DNA from 3 places in the Streptomyces doebereineriae genome. Region 1 is predicted to be linked to each of the others. Evidence: riboswitches for the same ligand, from Rfam matches in the RefSeq annotation. Region 1 holds a riboswitch; each other region holds the start of a gene.
What was found. Region 1 has a riboswitch for S-adenosylmethionine ahead of RNB18_RS53780 (putative leader peptide). Riboswitches for the same ligand answer to the same signal wherever they lie in the genome.

Region 1 (7,674 bases):
TCGCCTTTGACTCCTTCACGGTCACGGTCGACGCGGACGTCCTGGTCTCGCACCGCGACCACGGTGGCGGCTACAGCCTGTACGTCGACGACGGCCGCCTGCACTCCGCGTACAACGAGTACGGCGCCCTGCGCGAGACGGACACGGGCCCCTCGCCCCCCGGGACCCGCACCGTCCTCCTCACGGCCACCGCCGAACCGGGTCTGCGCCGGCGCTTCGCCCTTGCCGTGGACGGCGCCGCACGCGCCGCGCCCGAACCGGTCCACCAGCTCCTCGGCATGGTCCCGTTCCAGGGCGTCAGTGTGGGCGTCGACCGCAAGTCCCCGGTCTTCTGGCCGCTGTACGAGCGCCACGGTGTCTTCCGCTACACCGGCGCCCTCCGCTCGGTCACCTACCACCCGGGCGCCCCGGGACCGTGGCGCAGGCACTGCGGGAGGCAGCGGCCGCTCACCGCACGTCGAACAGGCGTTCCGCGTTGTGCAGCGCGTGCCCCGCGACCCGCTTGCCGAGGACGAGACCGGCCTCGTCGGCGGAGCGGGTGTGGATGCCGGAGTAGACGCGGGCGTCCAGGTTGTCCTGGGACAGCTGGCTCCAGGCTGTGTAAGTGCGGGTCACTCCGGGAGCGGTGGGACTGGTCAGCTCGAACGGCGCGGTACGCGGTCCGCTGAGTGTGAGGACCGTCTCCGCTGCGCCGGCGTAGGTGTTGTGCCCGCTGGGATAGTCGGGGTGGGCCGGCGTGATGTGCAGCGGGGACCACTCGGGATCGGGGTCGATCGCACCGGTGCGGATGGCGGTGACGGGGCGCCAGCGCAGGTAGGCGTACTTGGTGTCGGAGGTGGCGATCTGCGTGTCCACCGCGGCGATGTGGAACAGTGCCACCAGCGCGGCCTGCGCCGGGGTTGAGCGCTGCGAGCGGGCCACGGCGACCCGCAGCGGCTCGGTGTACAGCGTCAGGGAGGAGCCGAACCAGAAGGTGGCGGTCTCGGTCTGCCGCTCGGTGCGTGCTGTGCTGTTCACGGCCCCGTACGCCCGCACCTCGGCCAGGTCGGCACGGTAGCGCGCGGAGTCCGGGGCGGGCGGGGCGGGGAGCCGGTACTGGTCCGGGCTGTCCAGCAGGAAGGGCCGGGCGAGCCGGTTGCCGTACTGCACGGCCGGAGCATAGGCGGGTGGCGTCGGCTGCCACACACCGGGGGCCGCCGGCGGCACGGTGAACGGCGCGTTCACCGAGGCCGGGTCGAGACCGTCGCCCTCACGGGAGGCGAGGACCAGCCGTGCCTCGCGCGCGCCGGCCGCCGCACCCTTCGACTTGGCCGGCCCGTCCGGGATCCGGTCCAGTGTCGTGCCCAGCACGGTGTCCAGTTCCCGGGCGCGGGACGGGATCAGCTCCACCAGGGCATCGTGTACGGCGGATGCCAGAGCCGCGTCCTGGAAGTCCCTCCGGCCGACGCCGGGCGGTACCTGGCGGGTGGCTCGGGCTGCCGCGAGCCAACTGACGGCCCAGGTGCGGCTGTTGGTGATCTGCGTGGCGGCGCCGGCCGCCGCGATGGTCACGGCCGTCGTGTTGTACCAGTCGAGCAGCACGGACGGGCTCGACGTCCGTTCGTCCGCTACGGCGGCAGCAGCGGACGTGACAGTGGCGGAGGCGGCCAGCAGCGTGGCCGAGCCGAACGCCTGCAGGGCGGAGCGGCGGGTTCTGAGCGGGTTCACGGGTACTCCCTCTCGGACGTGCGGGTGATTGCTGTTGCCTGGGCACACGCACCGACGTGCACGCACTCGGCACCGCTACCAACGGCGGGCGGGCGTGGGGACGAGCGGTGCGGTGCAGTGAGGTGCGGTGAGGGTCAGCTACACAGCGCGGCGGCGACACGCAACAGATCAACGGCGCGCCGCCGGGTGAACCACAGAGAGATCCACATGCCGGGGACGCTACATTTGCCCCAACCCACGGTCAACGGGCGGAGGTTGACCGCTCGTGACTGCAACGACGCCTTCGTGTTCCTGCCATGTGCCCGTTACCAGATCGGTCGCGGGGAGCACCGGACCCCGGTGCGCTGTGCCTTGCGCCCGCCGTCGCTGAAACAGCGGGCGCAGGGCCCTTCACCGAAACCTGGTCAGGCCGCAGACTGCCGCACCGGCTCCACTCCGATGACCTTGCGGTAGGCGCGGGCGCCGTCGCCGTAGTCGTCCACGGCATAGTGCCAGGTCGCCCGGTTGTCCCAGAGCACGAAGTCGCCCGGGTTCCATCCGAAGCGGATCGTGTAGTCGGGTGACGAGGCGTGCCGGAGCAGATGGTCGAGGAGCACCTTCCCTTCCTGAGGCGTCACACCGGTCAGGCCGATCGCCGACGTGCTGATGAACAGCCCCTTCCGGCCCGTCTCGGGGTGCGTCAGGACGACGGGATGCTCGACGGTCTCCCCGCCCGCTGTCCGCTTGCTGCCCTGCGCGTAGTTCTCCGCGTTGCCGTCGTAGAGCGCGCCGACCGACTCGAGCAGCACCTTGAACGGCTCGGACAGGTCGTCGTACGCCGCCTGAAGATCGGCCCAGAGTGTGTGCCCGCCCAGCTCGGGGACGACCTCGTAGGTCAGCGACTCGATCGCGAAGACGGGCTGCCGCCACAGACCGCCGATGTGCCAGGTACTGGCCTTGCCGGTCTTCTGCACGTTGTACGGGTAGACCAGCGGATCGGCGGGGTCCTTCACGGCGGTCGGGTGGTCGAACGGTTCCGCGAACACGCGGATGGCCTCGACGTGCTGACCGGGTGTCAGGTGCTGGTCGCGGAAGACCAGCACTTTGTGGTCCCGGAACGCCCGGCGCAGTTCCTCGGCGGTCCGGTCGTCGATTCCGGCCTTCAGGTCGATGCCGGTCACCTCCGCACCGAACCGCGGTCCGGCCCGTCGGATCTCGTGGCTGGCGACAGTGCTCATGGCTCTCCCTCTGTGTGCTGCCGTACGGGGGGTCTCGCGCTGCGGTCACCTCTCACCTGACAGATGAAGGCGACGTCAGACGCGGCGACACGCGGACGCGTCGACGCGTGCCAGATCCACGTACAACCTGCGGTACAGCAGCACTGGGATGCCCACCCCACCATGTCTACCAGGCGAGCCCGAGACGGATCATTGCAGCTGCATGAATCTTCCGGGCAGGCGTCAGAAGCCCACGGTGTCGCGGACGAGGACGACCACACCGCGCTCGGGGAAGGCCTCGCGCTCCAGAATGAGGATCTTGCCGATGAAGGAGGTCTGGGCGTAGGTCTCCTGCAGCCGGCGCCATTCCTTGGGCAGGCTGTAGTCGTGGATGCGGCGGAGCCCGGTCGCCATGTCCGGGACGATCTTCTGTGCGCCGACCACCCAGATCGCCTTGCGGGCTCCGGACGCGTAGGGGGCGAGCTGGCTGCCGCTGGCAGAGCCGACCAGCAGATATCCGTCCTCGGAGACCGCGTGCACGCTGCCGACGACGACGTCCGGCGTTGCCCCGAGCCGGATCTGGGCATACACGTCGTCGCCCAGGTTGCCCGAGGCGGCCCGCACGGAGGTGAAGTCGCCGGACTCGTCGAGCGCTTCGGTGATTCCGGACAGGCGCAGTGTCTCGCTGCTCGCGGTGAACACTGTCTGGTCGCGCGCGACCAGCGCGAGGACGAGTTCGCGGGCGTCGGTCAGGGTGTCGACGAGGTGCACGATGTAGTTGTGGTCGCGCAGTGCTTCGGCGGCACGGTCCAGTTGGGCCTCGTCGGCGGGCTTCGCGAAGGTCTCGTCGACTACGGGTGCGGGCGCGGTCATGGGGTCCTCCGGCGAGGGCGTCGGGTCCGTCTGGTAACTGGCATCAGTCTGCGAAACCCTGGGCCGGCCGCGGAAGACGGCACTTTTTACTGCCTCAGTGAGCCGGAGGGAACCATGGCCACCCACGATGCCGATCCCACGAGGGTGCTGAAGGGGCGGGACGACACCACCTGCCGGGTCCGTGAAGTCCTGGACCGTGTCGGCTCCAAATGGTCGCTGACCGTCATCCACGAACTCGGCCCGGGCACAAGGCGTTTCACCGAGATCAAGGACGCCGTCCCCGGTATCAGCCAGCGCATGCTCACCGAGACCCTGCGTCTTCTGGAGCGCGACGGCCTGATCTCGAGAACCGTGCATCCCGTCGTGCCGCCCCGCGTCGACTACGAGCTCACCCCGCTGGGCCGGACGCTCCTCGACACGGTGCGCACGCTCCTCGACTGGGCTCTGACCCACATCGACGACATCGACAAGGCCCGGGACGCGTACGACACCCGCACCTGAGGCGCGCCTCCCTGTCCTCATCGCTTGCGAACGCGGTGTTTCCGTTCTGCGAACAGGACGCCGTGACGGGGGACGAGGGCCGGCCACCGGTGTGACCATGTCCGCATGCTCCCGGGAGAAGATCGCGCCGCCCGTCGGGTGCTGATGGTGTGCATGGCGGCAGGGGTCACAACTCTTCTCGACCAGTCGGTCCTCAACATCGCTGTGCCGGCGCTGCGTCAGTCGCTCGAGGCGGGTCCCACCGATGTGCAGTGGATCGTCGCCGGTTACTCACTGACCTTCGGCCTGATGCTGGTGCCGGGCGGCAGCCTCGGTGACGTGCGCGGGCGCAAAGGGCTGTTCCTCGTCGGGCTGTCGGCCTTCGTCCTTTTCGGTGCGGTGGCCGCCACCGGTGTGCGACCGGACCTGCTGATCGCCGCGCGGCTGGTGCAGGGCGCCGGGGCAGGTCTGGTCAACTCCCAGGTCATCGGCACCCTTCAGGACGTCTTCAGCGGCCTGGACCGGGCGCGTGCACTGGGCCTGTACGCCGTCACGGGCGGCATCGCCGCGGCGCTCGGACCGGCGCTCGGCGGCGCCCTGGTCGCGACCTGCGGCCCTGAGTTGGGATGGAGGCTGTGCCTGCTGCTCAACACGCCCTGTGGGATGGTCACCCTCTGGCTCGCGTTCCGCTGGCTCCCGAAGGCACGGGGGACGGTCGGACGCAGTCGGCTCGACTGGTGGGGACTGATCTGGGCCGGTGCGCTCACCCTGGCCCTGATGCTGCCCTTCATCAGCAGACCGGGCAGCGCCCAGGGTGCGGCACTGTGGGCCGTCACCGCGGTCGGACTGGCCTGCTGCCTGGTTCTCGGACAACGTCTGCGCATGCGATCCGGACGGGTTCCGCTGGTGCACCCTTCACTCCCACGCTCGCGCCCGTACACGCTCGGGACAGCCATCGCGATGGCCGCCTTCGGCTCCTCGCTGGCGGCGACGCTGGTCCTGACCATGTTCCTGCAGAGCGGTCTCGGACTGTCCGCGCTCACCGCCGCTCTTGTCACCCTCCCATCCGCCGTGGCCATGGGAGTCACCTCGGCCGTGGCCTGGCGCGTGGTGCGCCGTCTCGGACCGCACACCGTCACCGTCGGTCTCGCCCTGGGAATCCTCACGTTGCTGGGCGGCGCGGCCGTCGCCCTCACCGCGCCGCGCACCGCGCTCCCTCTGCTGCTCGCCGCCGTTCAACTCCTGTCCGGTGCCGCCGCCGGGCTGACCGTCTCCCCCAACCAGGCCCTGGTCCTTCAGCACGCTCCGGCCGAGGCCGCGGGAGTGGCCGGTGGCATTCTCCAGATGGCCCAGCGGATCGCCGCGGCCGTCGCCCTCAGCGCCGTCTCCGGGAGCTATCTGCACGGTACGTCGGGATCAACCGGCGGCCCCCGTACGGCATTTGCACACGCGACTCTCCTCTGTGCCGGTCTGCTCACCGCGGCCGCCGTCCTGTCACTGCTGCGTCCGCACCTCACGGCTCGACCCCGTCCTCAGCTCCCCGGGCCAGGACACCCGCACCCCGTTGACGGATTACGTCGGAGATAGATAAAGTTTCAAATGGCATTGAGTGTCAGCATCAAGCCCTGGCTTGCTGACCGGCAACCCTCCGACGCGGTGGGGTGCTCCAGGTGAAAGCCCGGCCGGGTCGCCGACCCGGCAAGCGCGAGGCCCCGCGGCAGGGGCCCGACATGGAGGAGTGAGCGTGCGGCACAGCAGCGTCTCGAGTCTCTCCATGACGGCTTCCGCGACTCTCCCCCGCTTCTCCCGTCGACGCCACATCGACCTGCAGCGCATCACCAGCTGCCTGTGTCATGGCTGACTGCGTCCCGTCGACTGGCTGAAGCCGCTCACCGCTGTCTTTGACACGCGCGGCAATTCCTGAGCCCTTTCCCTCTCAGCGCTCTCACACAGTGCGGCTCTTTTCGTGAGCAACACCATCCCCTCATCTCCATGCCCGCGCGCGTAGAACGTGCGTGTCGGCTTTCGAGTAGGAGACCTCGTTCCGTGATATCTCATCCGGATTCCCGCTCTGCCCGATGGGCGGCACTGTCCGCGCTCCTGACAACCAGTGTGCTGCTGACCGCATGCTCGTCCGGCAGCGGCAGCAGCTCGAGCAACGACGGCGGTCAGGCCAGGCCCGGCGGCACACTGACGTTCGCGGTGGGTTCCGACGCCGGCTGCGTGGATCCGCAGCAGGTCGGCAGCAACGACACCATCTACTCGTTGCGTCAGGTCGTCGACTCCCTGACCGACCAGGATCCCAAGACCGGCAAGATCGTGCCGTGGCTGGCGAAGAGCTGGGACATCAGCCCGGACACGAAGGCCTTCACCTTCCACCTCAGATCCGGTGTCACCTTCAGCGACGGAACACCGCTGACCGCGCAGGTGGTCAAGGACAACTTCGACGCGGTACCGAAGCTCGGCGCCCTGGGAATCCTGGCCCAGGGATACCTGAGCGGCGTGGAGAGCACCACCGCGGTCGACCCGCTCACCGTGCGGGTGAAGTTCAAGCAGCCCAACGCCCAGTTCCTCCAGGCCACTTCCACGTTCTCACTGGGCATCGAATCGTCGGCGAGCGCGAAGAAGTCCCCGCAACAGAAGTGCAGCCAGGGGATCGTGGGCAGCGGCCCGTTCACGCTGAAGAGTTACGTCCAGAACCAGTCGATCACCTTGGCCAAGCGCGCCAAGTACGACTGGGGTTCCTCGCTGTGGACCAAGAAGGGCGAGGCGTACCTCGACAAGGTGGTGTTCAAGGTGGTGCCCGAGGCGGGGGTGCGCACCGGCAGCCTGCAGTCCGGCCAGGTGGACGCGATCAGCAGCGTCGGCAAGGCCGACGAGGCGGCGCTCAAGGGCGGCCAGGTGAGCCTGCTGGGACGGGCCAACCCGGGCAACGTGTTCAACCTGGGGCTGAACAACTCCCGGCCGCTGCTGAAGGACGTGAAGGTGCGTCAGGCGATCCTGTTCGCCATCGACCGGCAGCAGATCGTCGACGCCGTGTTCCCGACCGGCACGCAGCCGGCCACCAGCATCCTGGCGCACACCACGCCGGATTACGCGAACCTCGGCTCGGCTCTGGCCTACGACGCGGCGAAGGCGAAGTCGCTGCTGGACTCGGCCGGTTGGAAGACCGGCAGCGACGGCATCCGGACGAAGAACGGCACCAGACTGAGCCTGGCCGTCACGTGGTTCGCCAATGCGGCCACGAACCAGCCCGCGCTGGAGCTGATCCAGCAGCAGCTCAAGGCCGTCGGCATCGACGTCGCGCTCAAGGAACGGCAGATCAGCCAGCTCGCCGCGACGCTGCAGTCCGGTGACTTCGACGCCGGGTGGGGCAACCTGACCCGCGCCGACCCGGACATCCTGCGCAGCCAGTACT
Region 2 (7,674 bases), on a different contig from region 1:
CTTCGGACCCGGACCGGCTCCGGGCGGGCGCTCGCCCGCGAGTACGGCGCCGATCGCGTCCAGCGCCACGGTGGCGGCCACGAGCGGCCTCGGGTCGACGACCTTGTCGGCGTACGCCTTGATGGTGGCGTCGAGCCCGGGGGAGGCCGACAGCACGCCGATCGCCGTCACGTCCTTCAGGACGAGCGTGCGGGTGTCGATCCTGCTGGGCTCACCGGCCAGCCCGATGTACACGAGCCGCCCGCCCGGTTCGACCAGCTCCTGCGCCAGGGCGGGCAGATGCACCGCGTTGGTGGCGTCCACGACCGCGTCGAACGGCAGGTCCGGCAGGGTGTCCTCGCGCCAGGCGTGCGGGAAGCCCAGCGAGCGCGCGAAGGCGAGGGAGGCTTCGGTGGCGCCCATCAGATGCACCTCCGCACCCGCGGCCCGGGCGAACAGCGCGACCAGCAGACCGATGGTCCCCGGACCCAGCACCAGGACCCGGTCGCCGGCCCCCGCTCCTGTCGCCCGCGCGGCCCGCAGGGCGTTACCGCCCGGCTCGACCAGCGCACCGAGCACCGGGTCCACGGAGTCGGGCAGGACGTGCAACGAGCCCACGGGCACGGCGAGCCGTTCGGCCAGGGCACCCGCTCGGCCGCCCCGGATGCCCACCTCCTCGCGCTGCTCGCAGACATGCTGCCCGCCGCGCCGGCAGCGGCGGCAGGTCCCGCAGCCGAGCATGGTGTCGCCCATGACCCGGCGGCCGATCCAGACGGGATCCACACCGGCGCCGACCGTGCGGACCCGGCCGGCCCACTCGTGGCCCAGCCGCATCGGATAGGCGGCGTGTCCTTGGTGGAGATAGGTCATCGCCCCGGTGAAGAACTCCAGGTCGGTGCCGCACACCCCGACCCGCTCGACGTCGACGACGACCTCGCCGGGCGCGGCTACCGGCGCCGGTACCGACCGGACCGCGAACTCGCCGGGGGCCGTGAGGACGAAGGCACGTATCTCATCCGCGGGGGCGTTCAACGCAGGGGCTCCTTCAGGGGGCCGAGGGCGTCACGGATCTCCTCGACCGCCTCGACCAGCGTCCGCAGCGGAGTCCGGTACGCCAGCGCGCTGACGCTCACCGCCCCGGAGGGAACCGTCGGCGAGGTGCCGTACACGGGCAGCGCGAGGCAGTTGACGCCGGTCTCGTTCTCCTGGTCGTCGAGGGCGTACCCCCGCTCGCGCGTGGCCCGCAGCTCACGGTGCAACTCCGCGGCCGTGCACGGGGTTCGAGGGGTCCGGCGCTCCAGGGGTGCCTCGCCGATCCATTGCCGTACGGCGTCGAGGGTGCCCAACTCGTGGGCGAGCAGCGCCTTTCCGACGCCGGTCGCGTGGGCGGGGTTGCGGCCGCCGACCGTGGAGGTCAGCCGGACGGCGCCGGCGGGCGGGTCGGCCTTGGCGCGGTACACGACCTCGCGGCCGTCCAGGACGGCGTAGTGGGCCGTCTCGCCGAACCGGTCCGCCAGTGCCTCCAGCAGCGGCCGGACACGTACGTGTTCGGGGCGGGCCTCGTGATGGGCGAAGGCCATCCGCAGGAACTCGTCGCCCAGCAGGTAGCGGCCGCGGGAGTCCTGGCCGGCCAGACCGGCCCGGCGCAGGGCGGCCAGGGCCCGGTGCACGGTCGCTTTGGGGCTGCCGATCGCCCGGGTGAGCGCTTCGAGCGAGACCCCGTCCGGGTGCCGGGCGAGTTCCTTGAGCACGGCGAGCACCCGGTCCGATCCCACGAGACGGTCGCCCTCCGCGCTGTCCGTGACGGGGGCTGTCGAAGCGGGGAAGGGCTGCGTATGCTGCATCGCGTTCCGGATAGTAGACCGTCGTACCGATTACCGGAAAGAGTCGAGCGATGGGCCTTCGCAGCGCACAGTGGTACGGGGGACAGGACCGCAACGCCTACATCCACCGGGCCTGGATGCGCCGGGGCGTCCCGGACGACGCCTTCACCGGCCGGCCCCAGATCGCCATCGCCAACACCGCCTCCGACCTCACGCCCTGCAACGCGCACCTGGACGAGGTGGCCAGGTCCGTCCGCGACGGTGTGTACGAGGCGGGCGGCATCCCCCTCGACCTGCCCGTGGTGTCGCTGGGCGAGACCAATGTGCGGCCCACGGCCATGCTCTGGCGCAACATGGCGGCGATGGCCACGGAGGAGATGCTGCGGGCCAACCCCCTCGACGGCGTGGTCCTGCTGGGCGGCTGCGACAAGACGATCCCGTCGCTGCTGATGGCCGCCGCCTCGGTGGACCTGCCCGCCGTGGTCGTGCCCGGCGGGCCGATGCTGACCGGCACCTTCCGCGGCACACCGCTGGGCTGCGGCACGGACGTGTGGCGGCTGTCGGAGGAGGTCCGCGCCGGCACCCTGTCCCAGGAGCAGTTCACCCGCTCCGAGTCCTCGATGATCCGCAGCCGCGGACACTGCAACACCATGGGTACGGCCTCGACGATGGCGCTGGTCGCCGAGGCGCTGGGCACGGTCGTCCCCGGGGTGGCCGGAACGCCCGCGCCGGACAGCCGGCTGCTGGCGGCCGCGCACGGCACCGGGCGGCTCGCGGTGGAGCTGGTGGCCGCCGAGCGCCGCCCGAGCACCTTCCTGACCAAGGGGTCCTTCCACAACGCGATCGTGGCGCTGGCCGCGATCGGCGGCTCCACCAACGCCGTCGTCCATCTCCTCGCCATCGCGGGCCGGCTGGGCGTCGACCTGACCCTGGACGACTTCGACCGCATCGGCTCCCGGGTGCCGGTCCTGGTGGACCTCCAGCCCGCCGGGCGCTTCCTCATGGAGGACTTCCACCGGGCCGGCGGCCTGCTCGCCGTGCTGCGCGAGGTCGCCGACCTCCTGGACCCCGAGGCGCTGACCGTCACGGGCGAGCCCCTGGTGGACCACCTCACCGACGCCCCGATCTGGGACGCGGAGGTGATCAGGACCCGGGCGCGGCCCCTGGTCGAGGAGGGCGGCATCGCCGTCCTGCGCGGCAGCCTCGCCCCCGACGGAGCGCTGATCAAACCCGCGGCCGCCTCACCGCATCTGCTGCGGCACCGGGGCCGGGCCGTCGTCTTCGACAGCATCGAGGACTTCCACGCCCGCGTCGACGACCCGGACCTGGACGTCGACGCCGACTCCGTCCTGGTCCTGCGCGGCTGCGGCCCCAAGGGGTATCCGGGCATGCCCGAGGTGGCCAACATGCCACTGCCCACCAAGCTGCTGGAGCAGGGGGTGCGGGACATGGTCCGCGTCTGCGACGGCCGGATGAGCGGCACCGCGTACGGCACGGTCGTCCTGCACGTGGCCCCGGAAGCGGCGGCGGGCGGACCGCTCGCCCTCGTACGGACCGGCGATGTCATCAGCCTCGACGTCGAGGCCCGCCGTGTCGACCTCGAGGTGCCCGCCGCCGAACTCGCCGCCCGCACCCCGAACGCGGCCACCGTCGAGGGCTTCGCGAACCCGGGGCGGGGCTGGGAGCGGTTGTACGTCGACCACGTCCAACAGGCCGACACGGGAGCCGACCTGGACTTCCTCCTCGGTTCCAGCGGCTCGGCGGTCAGCCGCGAGTCGCACTGACCGGTCGCGGCCGGCGATCCCCACCTCGCCGCCCGGCCGGGCCGCGGACCCTGCCCCTGACCGCCTCGTGGACGCCCTCTTGACGTGCGCCCCGGCCCGATCGACACTCCAGATGGGAATCCTAGTGAACAGGTAGGGAAACATGGGGCGCGTGGAACCGGCCGTCGGCCGAGTGAGCCGGACATCCCGGCCTTCGCCTCTTCTGACCTCCCGCCGCCACATCGATCTTCTTCGGGTCTGCAGCGCCATCAGGCCCCTGGGCTGAGCCCGACGCTTCCGCCGCGTGTACGTCTGCACACCGACACCCCGGGGAGACCCATGTCCGTCACACCGCTCGCCCGCATCTCCGCCACCCACCCGGCCCCCGCGTTCCGGGGCCGGATCGGCCAGGACGCCCGCAGTGGGCACTACGCCGTGCCGCGCCGCTACCGGCTGCACCTGGCCGCCGCCTGCGCTGACGGTCTGCGCATCGCCGTCGTGCACAGCCTGCTCGGCCTTGACGACATCTGTCCCGTGACCCTCCTGGACCCGGTTCCCGACTGTCCCGACGGGGGGCATTCCGCGCTGCGCCCGCTGTACGAGGCCAGCGCGCACCGGTACACCGGCGCGGCCGTCGCACCCGTGCTCAGCGACGACTGGTCGGGACGGATCGTCAGCACCCACGCCACCGACATCACCCGCGACCTGGCCCGGCACTTCGGCGGCGGACGTCCGGCGCTGTACCCGTGCGGAGCGGAGTCGGAGACCGAGGCCGTCGAGCGGATGAGCAAGGGCATCGCGCAGGCCGCGCAGCAGGCCGGGGGGACGGGCGGTGACGACGCGGACCGTGTCGCCGCCCTGCAGCAACTGCTGGACTCCCTGGGCTCGTTGGAGCGCTGGCTGGTGGACCGCGAGTTCCTGATCCGGGATCACATCACCGCCGCCGATGTCGAGTTGTGGGTCACGCTGGTGCAACTCGACACCGTGCACCGCCACCACCTCGACGCCGCCGCGGTGCAGCGCCTCGCCGGCCATCCCGCGCTGTGGGCCTACGCCCGCCGTCTGACCGCCCACCCGGCCTTCGGCACCCACCTCGACCTCGACGGCATCGCCCGCCGGCACCACGCCCACTGCCAGGGCCTGGAGGCCGCCGGGGCCGCCGTACAGATTCTGGACTGGGCCTCGCACGCCGCCCGCACGTCCTGAGGGTTCCACCTGATGGACCAGGATTGACATTCGTTCGGGCAATTGTCTTAACTACGGCCCAGAACGGTCATGAGTGTCAGCGACAAGCCCTGGCTTGCTGACCGGCAACCCTCGCTCCGCGGTGGGGTGCCCCAGGTGACGACCGGACCGGATCACGTTTCGGTAAGCGCGAGGGGCCCCAGGGGCCGGAAGAGCACGGTGACGGACATGTACGCAGTCTCCAGGACGGCCACGCGCCGCTCCCCGAGCTGCGTACAGCCGTACACGAACGTGCTCGTGGCAGACCGGAGCGTCGATCTGCTCCGCGTGAGCAGCGCACTGTGTACCGCACCGGGCCGTGCCCGCTGTCGGGGCTGACATTCCTTCCCAGCCCCCGCGTTCCTGACGAACGCCGCGTTCGCGGTGTGCCGTCGTCCGCCCAGCCCCCGGTGCCCGAGCGTCACGTACTGCCGCCGTAGTACGCCGTGTTCGCCGTGCCCCAGGGGAACCCGACTCCGCCGGAGCCCCCTCATGAGTGAACCCCCAGGTGCCGCCGTGTCCGTCACCGACGCACCGCCGAAGCCCGACGCATCGTCAAAGCCACTCGCAGCGCAGCGAGTTCTGCCGCTGAGGCGACCGGGCCGCTGGATCGCCACCGCCGTCGTCCTGGTTCTGGCGGCCCAGTTCGTCCACGGCCTGGTGACCAACCCGTTCTACCAGTGGGACCGGTTCGGCTACTGGTTCCTGCGGCCGACCGTCCTCGACGGGCTACTGATCACCCTGGAAGTCACCGCCTACAGCGCGGTGCTGGGCCTCCTCGGCGGCATTCTGCTCGCCCTGGCCCGGCTCTCGAAGAGCCCGGTGCTGCGGGCGGTGAGCTGGACCTATGTGTGGGCTCTGCGCTCCATTCCACTGATCGTGCTCCTGCTGTTCCTCTACAACTTCAGCGCCCTGTACAAGACGCTGAGCGTCGGCGTCCCCTTCGGGCCGGCCTTCTTCTCCTTCGACGAGTCCCGGCTCGCCACCGACATGGTCATCGCGGTGATCGGCCTCAGCCTCAACGAGGCCGCCTATGCCGCGGAGGTCGTCCGTGGCGGCATCCTCTCCGTCGACCAGGGCCAGCACGAGGCGGCCTCGGCACTCGGTCTGCCGAAGGGGTACCAGTTCCGGAAGATCGTCTTCCCGCAGGCGTTGCGCTCGATCACCCCGAACTACGTCAACCAGCTCATCGGCCTCATCAAGAGCACCTCGCTGGTCTTCTACGTCTCCCTGCTCGACCTGTTCGGCACCGTGCAGTCCATGGGCTCCACCTACCCCGGAGACATCGTGCCGCTGCTGCTGGTCGCCACCGTCTGGTACCTGATCCTCACCAGCGCCGTCTCAATCATCCAGTTCTACGTCGAGCGGTATTACGCCCGGGGCGCCACCCGCTCCCTGCCGCCGACACCGCTCCAGAAACTGCGTGCCGGTCTCACCGACCTCAAGGCGCGTGTCCGCAGGGAGACCGCGATATGACCGTCACCGACATCACCCCGGTCGCGCTCGAAGTGCACGGCGTGCACAAGTGGTACGGCACCCACCGGGTACTGGACGGGGTCGACCTGACCGTGCGGCCCGGCGAGGTCACCGTGATCCTCGGCCCGTCCGGCTCCGGGAAGTCCACCCTGCTGCGGGTCATCAACCACCTGGAGAAGCCGGAGATCGGCCATGTCAGCGTCAACGACGAGCTGATCGGCGTCCGCCGACAGGGCGACCGGCTGAAGGAGCTCAGCGAGCGCGCCATCCTGACCCAGCGCAGCCGCATCGGGTTCGTCTTCCAGAACTTCAACCTGTTCCCGCACCTGACCGTCCTCGACAACGTGGCCGCCGCGCCGGTGGCGACCGGCAAGCTCGGCAGGGCGGAGGCGCAGGAACTGGCCCGCGAACTCCTCGGCCGGGTCGGGCTCGGCGACAGGACCGGCGCCTACCCCCGGCAGTTGTCGGGAGGCCAGCAGCAGCGCGTGGCCATCGCCCGCGCCCTCGCCCTGCGCCCGGGAGTCATCCTCTTCGACGAGCCGACCTCCGCCCTCGACCCCGAACTCGTCGGTGAAGTCCTCGCCGTCATCAAGGACCTGGCGACCAGCGGCACCACGCTCGTCATCGTCACCCACGAGATCGGCTTCGCCCGCGAGATCGCCGACCGGGTCGTCTTCATCGACGGCGGACGCATCGTCGAGCAGGGCCCGCCCTCCGAGGTCCTGGACCGGCCGCGGCACGAGCGGACCCGGGACTTCCTGAGCAAGGTCCTCTGAACCCCTTTCCCCCAACTCCTCACCCCTTTTCTCCCAACTCCTAAGGACAGCCATGCCCATTCACCCCTCCCGACGCAGCCTGATACGCGGCATCACCGCGGCGACCACCGTCGCCACCCTCGCCGGCGGGCTCGCGGCCTGCGGCGGTGACAGCGACGCCGCCACCGGGACGACCGACAGCGCCGGCACGGTGACCGTGGGCCGGTTGTCCAACGGCGCCGCCAAGGAGACCGCGCTCAAGGTCGCCGAGGTGAAGTCCATCAGCGCCGAACTGCCCGCCGCCGTGAAGAAGAGCGGCAAGCTCGTCATCGGCTCCGGCACCCTGCCCTCCGGTTCCCCGCCGCTGGGCTTCGTGGGCAGCGACCAGAAGACCCTCACCGGCTCCGAGACCGACCTGGCCCGCCTGGTCGCCGCCGTCCTCGGCCTGGAACCCGAGGTCAAGCGGTTCACCTGGGAGAACCTCTTCGTCGGCATCGACAGCGGCAAGGTGAACGTCGGGTTCTCGAACATCACCGACACCGAGGAGCGCAAGCAGAAGTACGAGTTCGCCTCCTACCGCAAGGACGACCTCGCCTTCGAGACGCTCAAGACCTCGAAGTGGACCTTCGACGGCGACTACGAGGCCCTCGCGGG
Region 3 (7,674 bases), on a different contig from region 1:
CGCGCAGGGCGTCGAAGGCGGCCTGGGGGTCCGGGGCCCGGCGGGTGTGGACCGCCACCGCCCGGCCGCCCTTCTCCTCGATCCAGGCGCCCGTTCCGTCGAGGAACTCCGGCAGCTCGGCACGGACCGCGGCCACGCCCGGGTGCGGTTCGGGCGCCGTGACCTCGCCCGTCACCGCGTCCCAGCGTTCCGCGCCGTAGTGGCCGAGGACCGTCAGGTGCTCCAGGCCGGGGACGCCCGCGAAGCCGCCGTAGCGGACCGCGATCTCGGCCGGGCGGCCGGTGATCACCGCGACGGAGGCCACCTTCGGTGCCAGGGCGGCGAGGACGGCCACCGCCTCGGGGTGCGCCCGCGCCTGCTCCGGGTCCGCCACGATCGGCGCCAGCGTCCCGTCGAAGTCGAGCCCGATGACCGCCCGCTGCGGCTCCGCGAGAATCGCCCGCAGCCCGTCCCGCCCGGCGGGCGTCGCCGGGCTCGGCAGGGCGCCGGGGTCGGTGTGGCTGCTCATGGGGTACCTCTCCGCGGGGTGAAGTGGGGGCAGTCGGGTGGTCGGGGCATCGGTCAGTGGCGCAGTCGGCTGGTGGCTGGAGGGCCGGGTGGCCGGGTGGTCTGGTTGGCACGGTCGGCCAGTCGCCTGACCGGCGCAGTCGCTCAGCCGGTCACCGGGGTCGCCCGCTCACGGCGCCAGCCGGTCACCGGGGTCGCCCGCCCACCGCGTTCACCTGCTCACCGCCTTCAGCGCGTTCAACTGGTCCAGGAACCACTGCGCCGGCGGCAGTGCCGTCGCCGCCGCGGTGAGCCTCTTCGCTCGTTCGGCCCGTTCGTGGGCCGGCATCGTCAGGGCCTCGTGCAGGGCCGCCGCCGTCTGTTCCACGTCGTACGGGTTCACCACGATCGCGTCGTCGCCCAGCTCCTCGTACGCCCCGGCCTCCCGCGACAGGACCAGCGCGCACCCCTCGTCGGACACCAGCGGCACCTCCTTCGCGACCAGGTTCATGCCGTCCCGGATGGGGTTGACCAGCGCCACGTCGGCCAGCCGGTACGCGGCCAGCGAGCGGGCGAAGTCGTCCTTGACGTGCAGCACGACCGGAGTCCAACCCGGCGTCGCGTACTGGGAGTTGATCTCGTCCGCCAGCCGCTGCACCGAAGCCGTGTAGTCCCGGTACACCGCCAGGTCCTGCCGCGACGGATACGCGAACGCCACGTGCACGACCCGCTCCCGCCATTCGGGCCGCGACTCCAGCAGCCGCCGGTAGGCGAGCAGGCCGCGCACGATGTTCTTCGACAGTTCGGTGCGGTCGACCCGGACGATCGTCTTTCGGCCCGCGCCGATCTCCTCGCGCAGGGCGACGATGCGCTCCTCGACGTCGGCCTCGTGGGAGCGGGCGCGCAGGAAGTCGGCGTCCGCGCCCAGCCCGTGCACCCCGATCCGGGTCTCTCCGAGCCCGTCCGCGAACTCCGTGGCGCACGCCGTGAAGGCGTCCGCCCAGCGGCGGGTGAGGAAGCCGAGCCGGTCGGCGCCCAACATGCCCCGAAGGACCTGGCCCGCGATGTCGTCCGGCAGCATCCGGAAGTAGTCCACCGGCGCCCACGGCGTGTGCGAGAAGTGGGAGATGCGCAGGTCGGGACGGAGCTCACGGAGCATCCCCGGCACCAGACACAGGTGGTAGTCCTGGACCAGGACCGCCGCCCCCTCGCCCGCCTCCTCGGCGAGAGCTTCCGCGAAGGCGCGGTTGTACGTCTCGTACGACCCCCACTGCCGCCGGAACTCCGCGTCGAAGGCCGGCTCCAGCGGGGTCTGGTAGAGGAGATGGTGGACGAACCAGAGGACCGAGTTCGCGATGCCGTTGTACGCGTCCGCGTGCACGTCGGCCGGGATGGCGAGCATGCGGACGCCGTCCTCGCCGACCCCCTGCCGCACCGCCTCGCGGTCGCCGTCGGACAGCGCCGAGCACACCCACAGCGCGCCCGCCTCCGGACCGATGGCCGACAGCCCCGAGACCAGTCCGCCGCCGCCCCGTTTGGGGCTCAGCGAACCGTCCTCCTGGACCGCGTACGAGACCGGGCCGCGGTTGGACGCGACCAGCACCTGGGCAGCACCCTGCACGGAAGACGTGGAAGCCATACGCCACAACCTAGCCCGGCCCGGAAACGCTCAAACGTACGGTTGCGCTCAGTGCGCGGACGTATACGGAACGCCCCGTTCTGTCACCCGGTCGCTCACGCGACCTTACGCTTCGCGTACTCCGCGATCTCCACCATCGGCGGCCGCTCCTCGGTGTCCACGGAGTACGTACGCGGCTCGAAGCCGTCCCGGCCCCGCTCGAACTGGGTGAGGGAGGGCCGGATCATATGGCCGCGGGCCAGCCTCAGCTGGGCGGTGCGGTAGATCGCGGCGGACATCCGGCCCAGGGCCTGCCCGTCCTGGTGACGGTGCTTGCGCACACCGACGTCGACCTGTGCGAGCGCGTCCAGGCCCACCAGGTGCAGAGCGTCGACCAGCATGCCCAGCTCGACGCCGTAGCCGACGGGGAACGGGAGCTGCTCCAGCAACGAGCGCCGGGCCGCGTACTCGCCGCCCAGCGGCTGCACGAAACCGGCCAGCTGCGGCCAGTGCATGTTCAGCAGCGGACGTGCCATGAGCTCGGTGACCCGGCCGCCCTGCCCGGCGGCGCCGCCCAGGGGACGGTCGTACATGCCCTTGACCAGGTCGACCTCGGGGTCGGTGAGCAGCGGGCCGACGATGCCGGAGACGAAGTCCGAGGAGAACTCCTTCAGGTCGGCGTCGATGAAACAGACGATGTCCCCCGAGGTGGCGAGCAGGGAACGCCACAGGACCTCGCCCTTGCCGGGCACGGCGGGTATGCGCGGGAGGATGTCGTCGCGGTGGACGACCCGCGCACCGGCCGCGGCGGCGACCTCGGACGTGCGGTCGGTGGATCCCGAGTCGACGACGACGATCTCGTCGACGAGCGGGACCTGCTGCATGAGGTCATGACGGATCACGGAGACGATGTCACCGACCGTCTCCTCCTCGTTGAGCGCGGGCAGGACAACACTGACCGTCCGGCCCGTGCCCCGCTTCGCCGCCATGATCCTGTGCAGCGGGCGATCGGTCACGGACCAGGAACGCGTGGCCAGCCAGCGCTCGACTTCGTTCAGCACAGTGCGCGGCTCCTCTGCCTTTGATCCATCTCGCGGTTCGGACGTCTCTCTCAACTGTCCTGGCCGTCGGTTACAGTCTTGAACAACGCGGATGACCATCGCATGTCCTGGGTGGCCCGCTGTTCACAACTTCATACCGCTCATCCAGAGGGGCAGAGGGATACGGCCCGATGAAGCCCCGGCAACCCTCCAGTCGGTTCTCGTAGCGATCGCTGACGATCGTTTCCGCGAGGCTCCCGACTCGGGAAGGTGCCAAATCCGTCTCACGGCGAGATGCGTCGTGAGGAAGATGAGGAGAAAGGGCCTCGCCTCCATGGCTGTGCAGACTGTTGCAAGCACCACGAACTCCGTCGATCTGGGTCCCGCCGCGGCGCTGAGCTGCCGCGAATGCGGCCACCGCGTCCCGCTCGGTCCGGTCTTCGCCTGCGAGGAGTGTTTCGGCCCGCTCGAGATCGCGTACGACTTCTCGGCCTACGACACCGAGGAGCTCCGCAAGCAGATCGAGGCGGGCCCCGCGAACATCTGGCGCTACGCCCCGCTGCTGCCCGTCCCCGCGGACGTGGCGGACAAGCCGAACATCAACCCCGGCTGGACCAAGCTCGTCAAGGCCGACAACCTCGCCCGCGAGCTGGGTGTCGACGCCGGCAAGCTCTTCGTGAAGGACGACTCCGGCAACCCGACGCACTCCTTCAAGGACCGGGTCGTCGCCCAGGCCATCGAGGCCGCTCGCGCCTTCGACTTCACCACCCTCTCCTGCTCCTCCACCGGCAACCTCGCCGGCGCCGTGGGTGCCGCCGCGGCCCGGGCCGGGTTCCGATCCTGCGTGTTCATCCCGCACGACCTGGAGCAGGGCAAGGTCGTGATGGCCGCGATCTACGGCGGCGAGCTCGTCGGCATCGAGGGCAACTACGACGACGTGAACCGCTTCTGCTCCGAGCTGATCGGCGACCCGGCCGGCGAGGGCTGGGGTTTCGTCAACGTCAACCTGCGGCCGTACTACGCGGAGGGGTCCAAGACCCTGGCGTACGAGATCTGCGAGCAGCTGGGCTGGCAGCTCCCCGACCAGCTGGTCGTGCCGATCGCCTCCGGCTCGCAGCTCACGAAGATCGACAAGGGTCTGCAGGAGCTGATCAAGCTCGGGCTCGTCGAGGACAAGCCGTACAAGATCTTCGGCGCGCAGGCCGAGGGGTGCTCGCCGGTGTCGGTCGCGTACAAGGCGGGCCACGACGTGGTCCGGCCCCAGAAGCCGAACACCATCGCCAAGTCCCTCGCGATCGGGAACCCGGCGGACGGTCCGTACGTGCTGGACATCGCGCGTCGCACCGGTGGTGCGGTGGAGGACGTGAACGACGAGCAGGTCGTCGACGCGATCAAGCTGCTCGCGCGGACCGAGGGGATCTTCGCGGAGACCGCGGGTGGCGTGACCGTCGGCGTGGCGAAGAAGCTGATCGAGAACGGTCTGCTGGATCCCTCGCTGACGACCGTCGTGCTGAACACCGGTGATGGTCTGAAGACGCTGGACGCGGTGGCGGGTACGGGTCTCACCGCCACGATCCGCCCCAACCTGGATTCGTTCCGCGAGGCCGGCCTCGCGTAGTCGCCGCGGCCGCTGAAAGCCCTCACCCCGACCGGAGGTCCTGAAACATGAGCGTTTCCGTCCGTATCCCCACCATCCTGCGCACCTACACCGGCGGGCAGGCCGAGGTGCAGGCCGAGGGCGCGACCCTCGCCGACGTCATCGCCGATCTGGAGAAGAACCACACCGGTATCGCCGCGCGCGTTCTCGACGACCAGGGCAAGCTGCGGCGGTTCGTCAATGTGTACGTCAACGACGACGATGTGCGCTTCGAGCAGGGGCTGGAGACGGCGACGCCCGACGGGGCCGGCGTCTCGATCATTCCGGCCGTCGCCGGCGGGTGACCGTATGACTGGTCATTACCTTCGGTAACGGTAATTACCGAGTGTTCATCGGATTGCCCCCTCCGCTTGAGAAGCGGAGGGGGCAATTCTCTATGGTTGAGCGCGGTACAGTTGGGGAAGCAGCGGCTTTCTTCTTGCCGCGTGCATATGAGTTCTCGCTCCACATGCGATGAGAAGTAGCCAAAGTGTGCGCGTCTTAAGTGCCTTATGTGTCTTTTATGGGGCCCGACTTGCCCCGAATTCAGGCGAATTCTCACTACATTCCGGACCCCTTCCGTCCAGAATTCTCGTCCGATTGACCTGTTGCAGACGGCAGTTGGACAGATACATTCAGCCGCGGTCGACGCGTTCCGGCGCACGCCCCCAACCATGTGGGGGGTGAGGTCTGACCCGGATCCACGAAGTGTGGATCCGTGCAAGGGCCAGTAATAGGGGAGTTAGGCATGGCTCAGGGCACCGTCAAGTGGTTCAACGCGGAGAAGGGGTACGGCTTCATCGCGGTCGACGGTGGTGCGGATGTATTCGTCCACTACAGCGCGATTCAGATGGACGGCTACCGCACCCTTGAAGAGGGCCAGCGGGTCGAGTTCGAGATCTCGCAAGGTCAGAAGGGGCCGCAGGCGGACATGGTTCGCCTGGCGACCGGCTGAAGCACGCGCCGGGTAACAACAGCGTCGTTCTTCTGTTCTTCTTCGAAGGGCTCGTCCCCCATAGGGAGTCATGGGGTACGGGCCCTTCGGCATGCCCGGGGCCGGCCCGTACGGGCCGGTAGCGAGCTGTCTCCGGTGCTCGGTGTCCTGCCCGATACACGAGAGGCGCTTGCACTCGACCATGCCGAGTGCTAATCATTGGCGTTAGCACTCTGAAGGTGAGAGTGACAAAGATGGACCGGGTCGGTGAGGCCCGCAGGCCTTGTGGGGCAAGGATCCACAGGCCGGCGAGCCGTCCGTCGCGGGCGCGGGCGCGGTCCGAAGGAATCACCCCCAGTCCTGGAGGGACCACTTCACATGGCCAAGATCATCGCGTTCGACGAGGAGGCGCGGCGCGGCCTCGAGCGCGGCATGAACCAGCTCGCGGACGCCGTCAAGGTGACGCTCGGCCCCAAGGGCCGCAACGTCGTCCTCGAGAAGAAGTGGGGCGCCCCCACGATCACCAACGATGGTGTCTCCATCGCCAAGGAGATCGAGCTCGAGGACCCGTACGAGAAGATCGGCGCCGAGCTGGTCAAGGAAGTCGCCAAGAAGACGGACGACGTCGCCGGTGACGGTACGACCACCGCGACCGTGCTCGCCCAGGCCCTGGTCAAGGAAGGCCTGCGCAACGTAGCCGCCGGCGCCAACCCCATGGCCCTCAAGCGCGGTATCGAGAAGGCCGTCGAGGCCGTCTCCGCCGCCCTGCTCGAGCAGGCCAAGGATGTCGAGACCAAGGAGCAGATCGCCTCCACGGCCTCCATCTCCGCCGCCGACACCCAGATCGGCGAGCTCATCGCCGAGGCGATGGACAAGGTCGGCAAGGAAGGCGTCATCACCGTCGAGGAGTCCCAGACCTTCGGTCTGGAGCTGGAGCTCACCGAGGGTATGCGCTTCGACAAGGGCTACATCTCGGCGTACTTCGCCACCGACATGGAGCGGATGGAGGCGTCGCTCGACGACCCGTACATCCTCATCGCCAACTCCAAGATCGGCTCCGTCAAGGACCTGCTCCCGCTCCTGGAGAAGGTCATGCAGTCGGGCAAGCCGCTGCTGATCATCGCCGAGGACGTCGAGGGCGAGGCCCTGTCGACCCTGGTCGTCAACAAGATCCGTGGCACCTTCAAGTCCGTCGCCGTCAAGGCCCCGGGCTTCGGTGACCGCCGCAAGGCGATGCTGAACGACATCGCCATCCTCACCGGCGGCGAGGTCATCTCCGAGGAGGTCGGCCTCAAGCTGGAGAACACCTCCATCGACCTTCTGGGCCGTGCCCGCAAGGTCGTCATCACCAAGGACGAGACCACCATCGTCGACGGTGCCGGCTCCTCCGAGCAGGTTCAGGGCCGGGTCAACCAGATCCGCGCCGAGATCGAGAACAGCGACTCGGACTACGACCGCGAGAAGCTCCAGGAGCGCCTGGCGAAGCTCGCCGGTGGCGTCGCCGTCATCAAGGCCGGTGCCGCGACCGAGGTCGAGCTCAAGGAGCGCAAGCACCGCATCGAGGACGCCGTTCGCAACGCGAAGGCGGCCGTCGAGGAGGGCATCGTCGCCGGTGGTGGCGTGGCCCTCATCCAGGCCTCCTCGGTCTTCGAGAAGCTGGACCTGGAGGGTGACGAGCTGACCGGCGCCAACGCCGTGAAGCTGGCCCTGGAGGCCCCGCTCAAGCAGATCGCCGTCAACGGTGGTCTCGAGGGTGGCGTCATCGTCGAGAAGGTGCGCAACCTGCCCGTCGGCCACGGCCTGAACGCCGCGACCGGTGAGTACGTCGACATGATCGCCGAAGGCATCATCGACCCGGCGAAGGTCACGCGCTCTGCCCTGCAGAACGCCGCCTCCATCGCCGCGCTGTTCCTCACCACCGAGGCCGTCATCGCCGACAAGCCGGAGAAGGCGGGCGCTG

Region 2: another riboswitch for S-adenosylmethionine. It lies ahead of RNB18_RS23770 (amino acid ABC transporter permease); the one in region 1 lies ahead of RNB18_RS53780 (putative leader peptide).
Region 3: another riboswitch for S-adenosylmethionine. It lies ahead of thrC (threonine synthase); the one in region 1 lies ahead of RNB18_RS53780 (putative leader peptide).

What each region holds. Positions count from the first base shown of each region.
Region 1 covers NZ_JAVREZ010000010.1:109,298-116,971, forward strand. Annotated here, with positions in the region: gene RNB18_RS27665 (vanadium-dependent haloperoxidase) at 448-1,707, opposite strand; gene RNB18_RS53775 (putative leader peptide) at 1,842-1,916, opposite strand; gene RNB18_RS27670 (TauD/TfdA dioxygenase family protein) at 2,112-2,924, opposite strand; gene RNB18_RS27675 (LUD domain-containing protein) at 3,147-3,776, opposite strand; gene RNB18_RS27680 (winged helix-turn-helix transcriptional regulator) at 3,891-4,277, shown strand; gene RNB18_RS27685 (MFS transporter) at 4,383-5,843, shown strand; SAM riboswitch class IV at 5,858-5,967, shown strand; gene RNB18_RS53780 (putative leader peptide) at 6,031-6,117, shown strand; gene RNB18_RS27690 (ABC transporter substrate-binding protein) at 6,303-7,674, shown strand, end outside.
Region 2 covers NZ_JAVREZ010000008.1:118,412-126,085, reverse strand. Annotated here, with positions in the region: gene RNB18_RS23795 (zinc-dependent alcohol dehydrogenase) at 1-990, opposite strand, end outside; gene RNB18_RS23790 (IclR family transcriptional regulator) at 1,008-1,823, opposite strand; gene RNB18_RS23785 (IlvD/Edd family dehydratase) at 1,874-3,586, shown strand; gene RNB18_RS23780 (putative leader peptide) at 3,729-3,851, shown strand; gene RNB18_RS23775 (glutathione S-transferase C-terminal domain-containing protein) at 3,905-4,771, shown strand; SAM riboswitch class IV at 4,837-4,946, shown strand; gene RNB18_RS23770 (amino acid ABC transporter permease) at 5,282-6,265, shown strand; gene RNB18_RS23765 (amino acid ABC transporter ATP-binding protein) at 6,262-7,041, shown strand; gene RNB18_RS23760 (transporter substrate-binding domain-containing protein) at 7,094-7,674, shown strand, end outside.
Region 3 covers NZ_JAVREZ010000014.1:110,508-118,181, reverse strand. Annotated here, with positions in the region: gene otsB (trehalose-phosphatase) at 1-508, opposite strand, end outside; gene RNB18_RS33710 (alpha,alpha-trehalose-phosphate synthase (UDP-forming)) at 719-2,125, opposite strand; gene RNB18_RS33705 (glucosyl-3-phosphoglycerate synthase) at 2,221-3,165, opposite strand; SAM riboswitch class I at 3,303-3,461, shown strand; gene thrC (threonine synthase) at 3,479-4,762, shown strand; gene RNB18_RS33695 (ubiquitin-like small modifier protein 1) at 4,810-5,085, shown strand; gene RNB18_RS33690 (cold-shock protein) at 5,529-5,735, shown strand; gene groL (chaperonin GroEL) at 6,093-7,674, shown strand, end outside.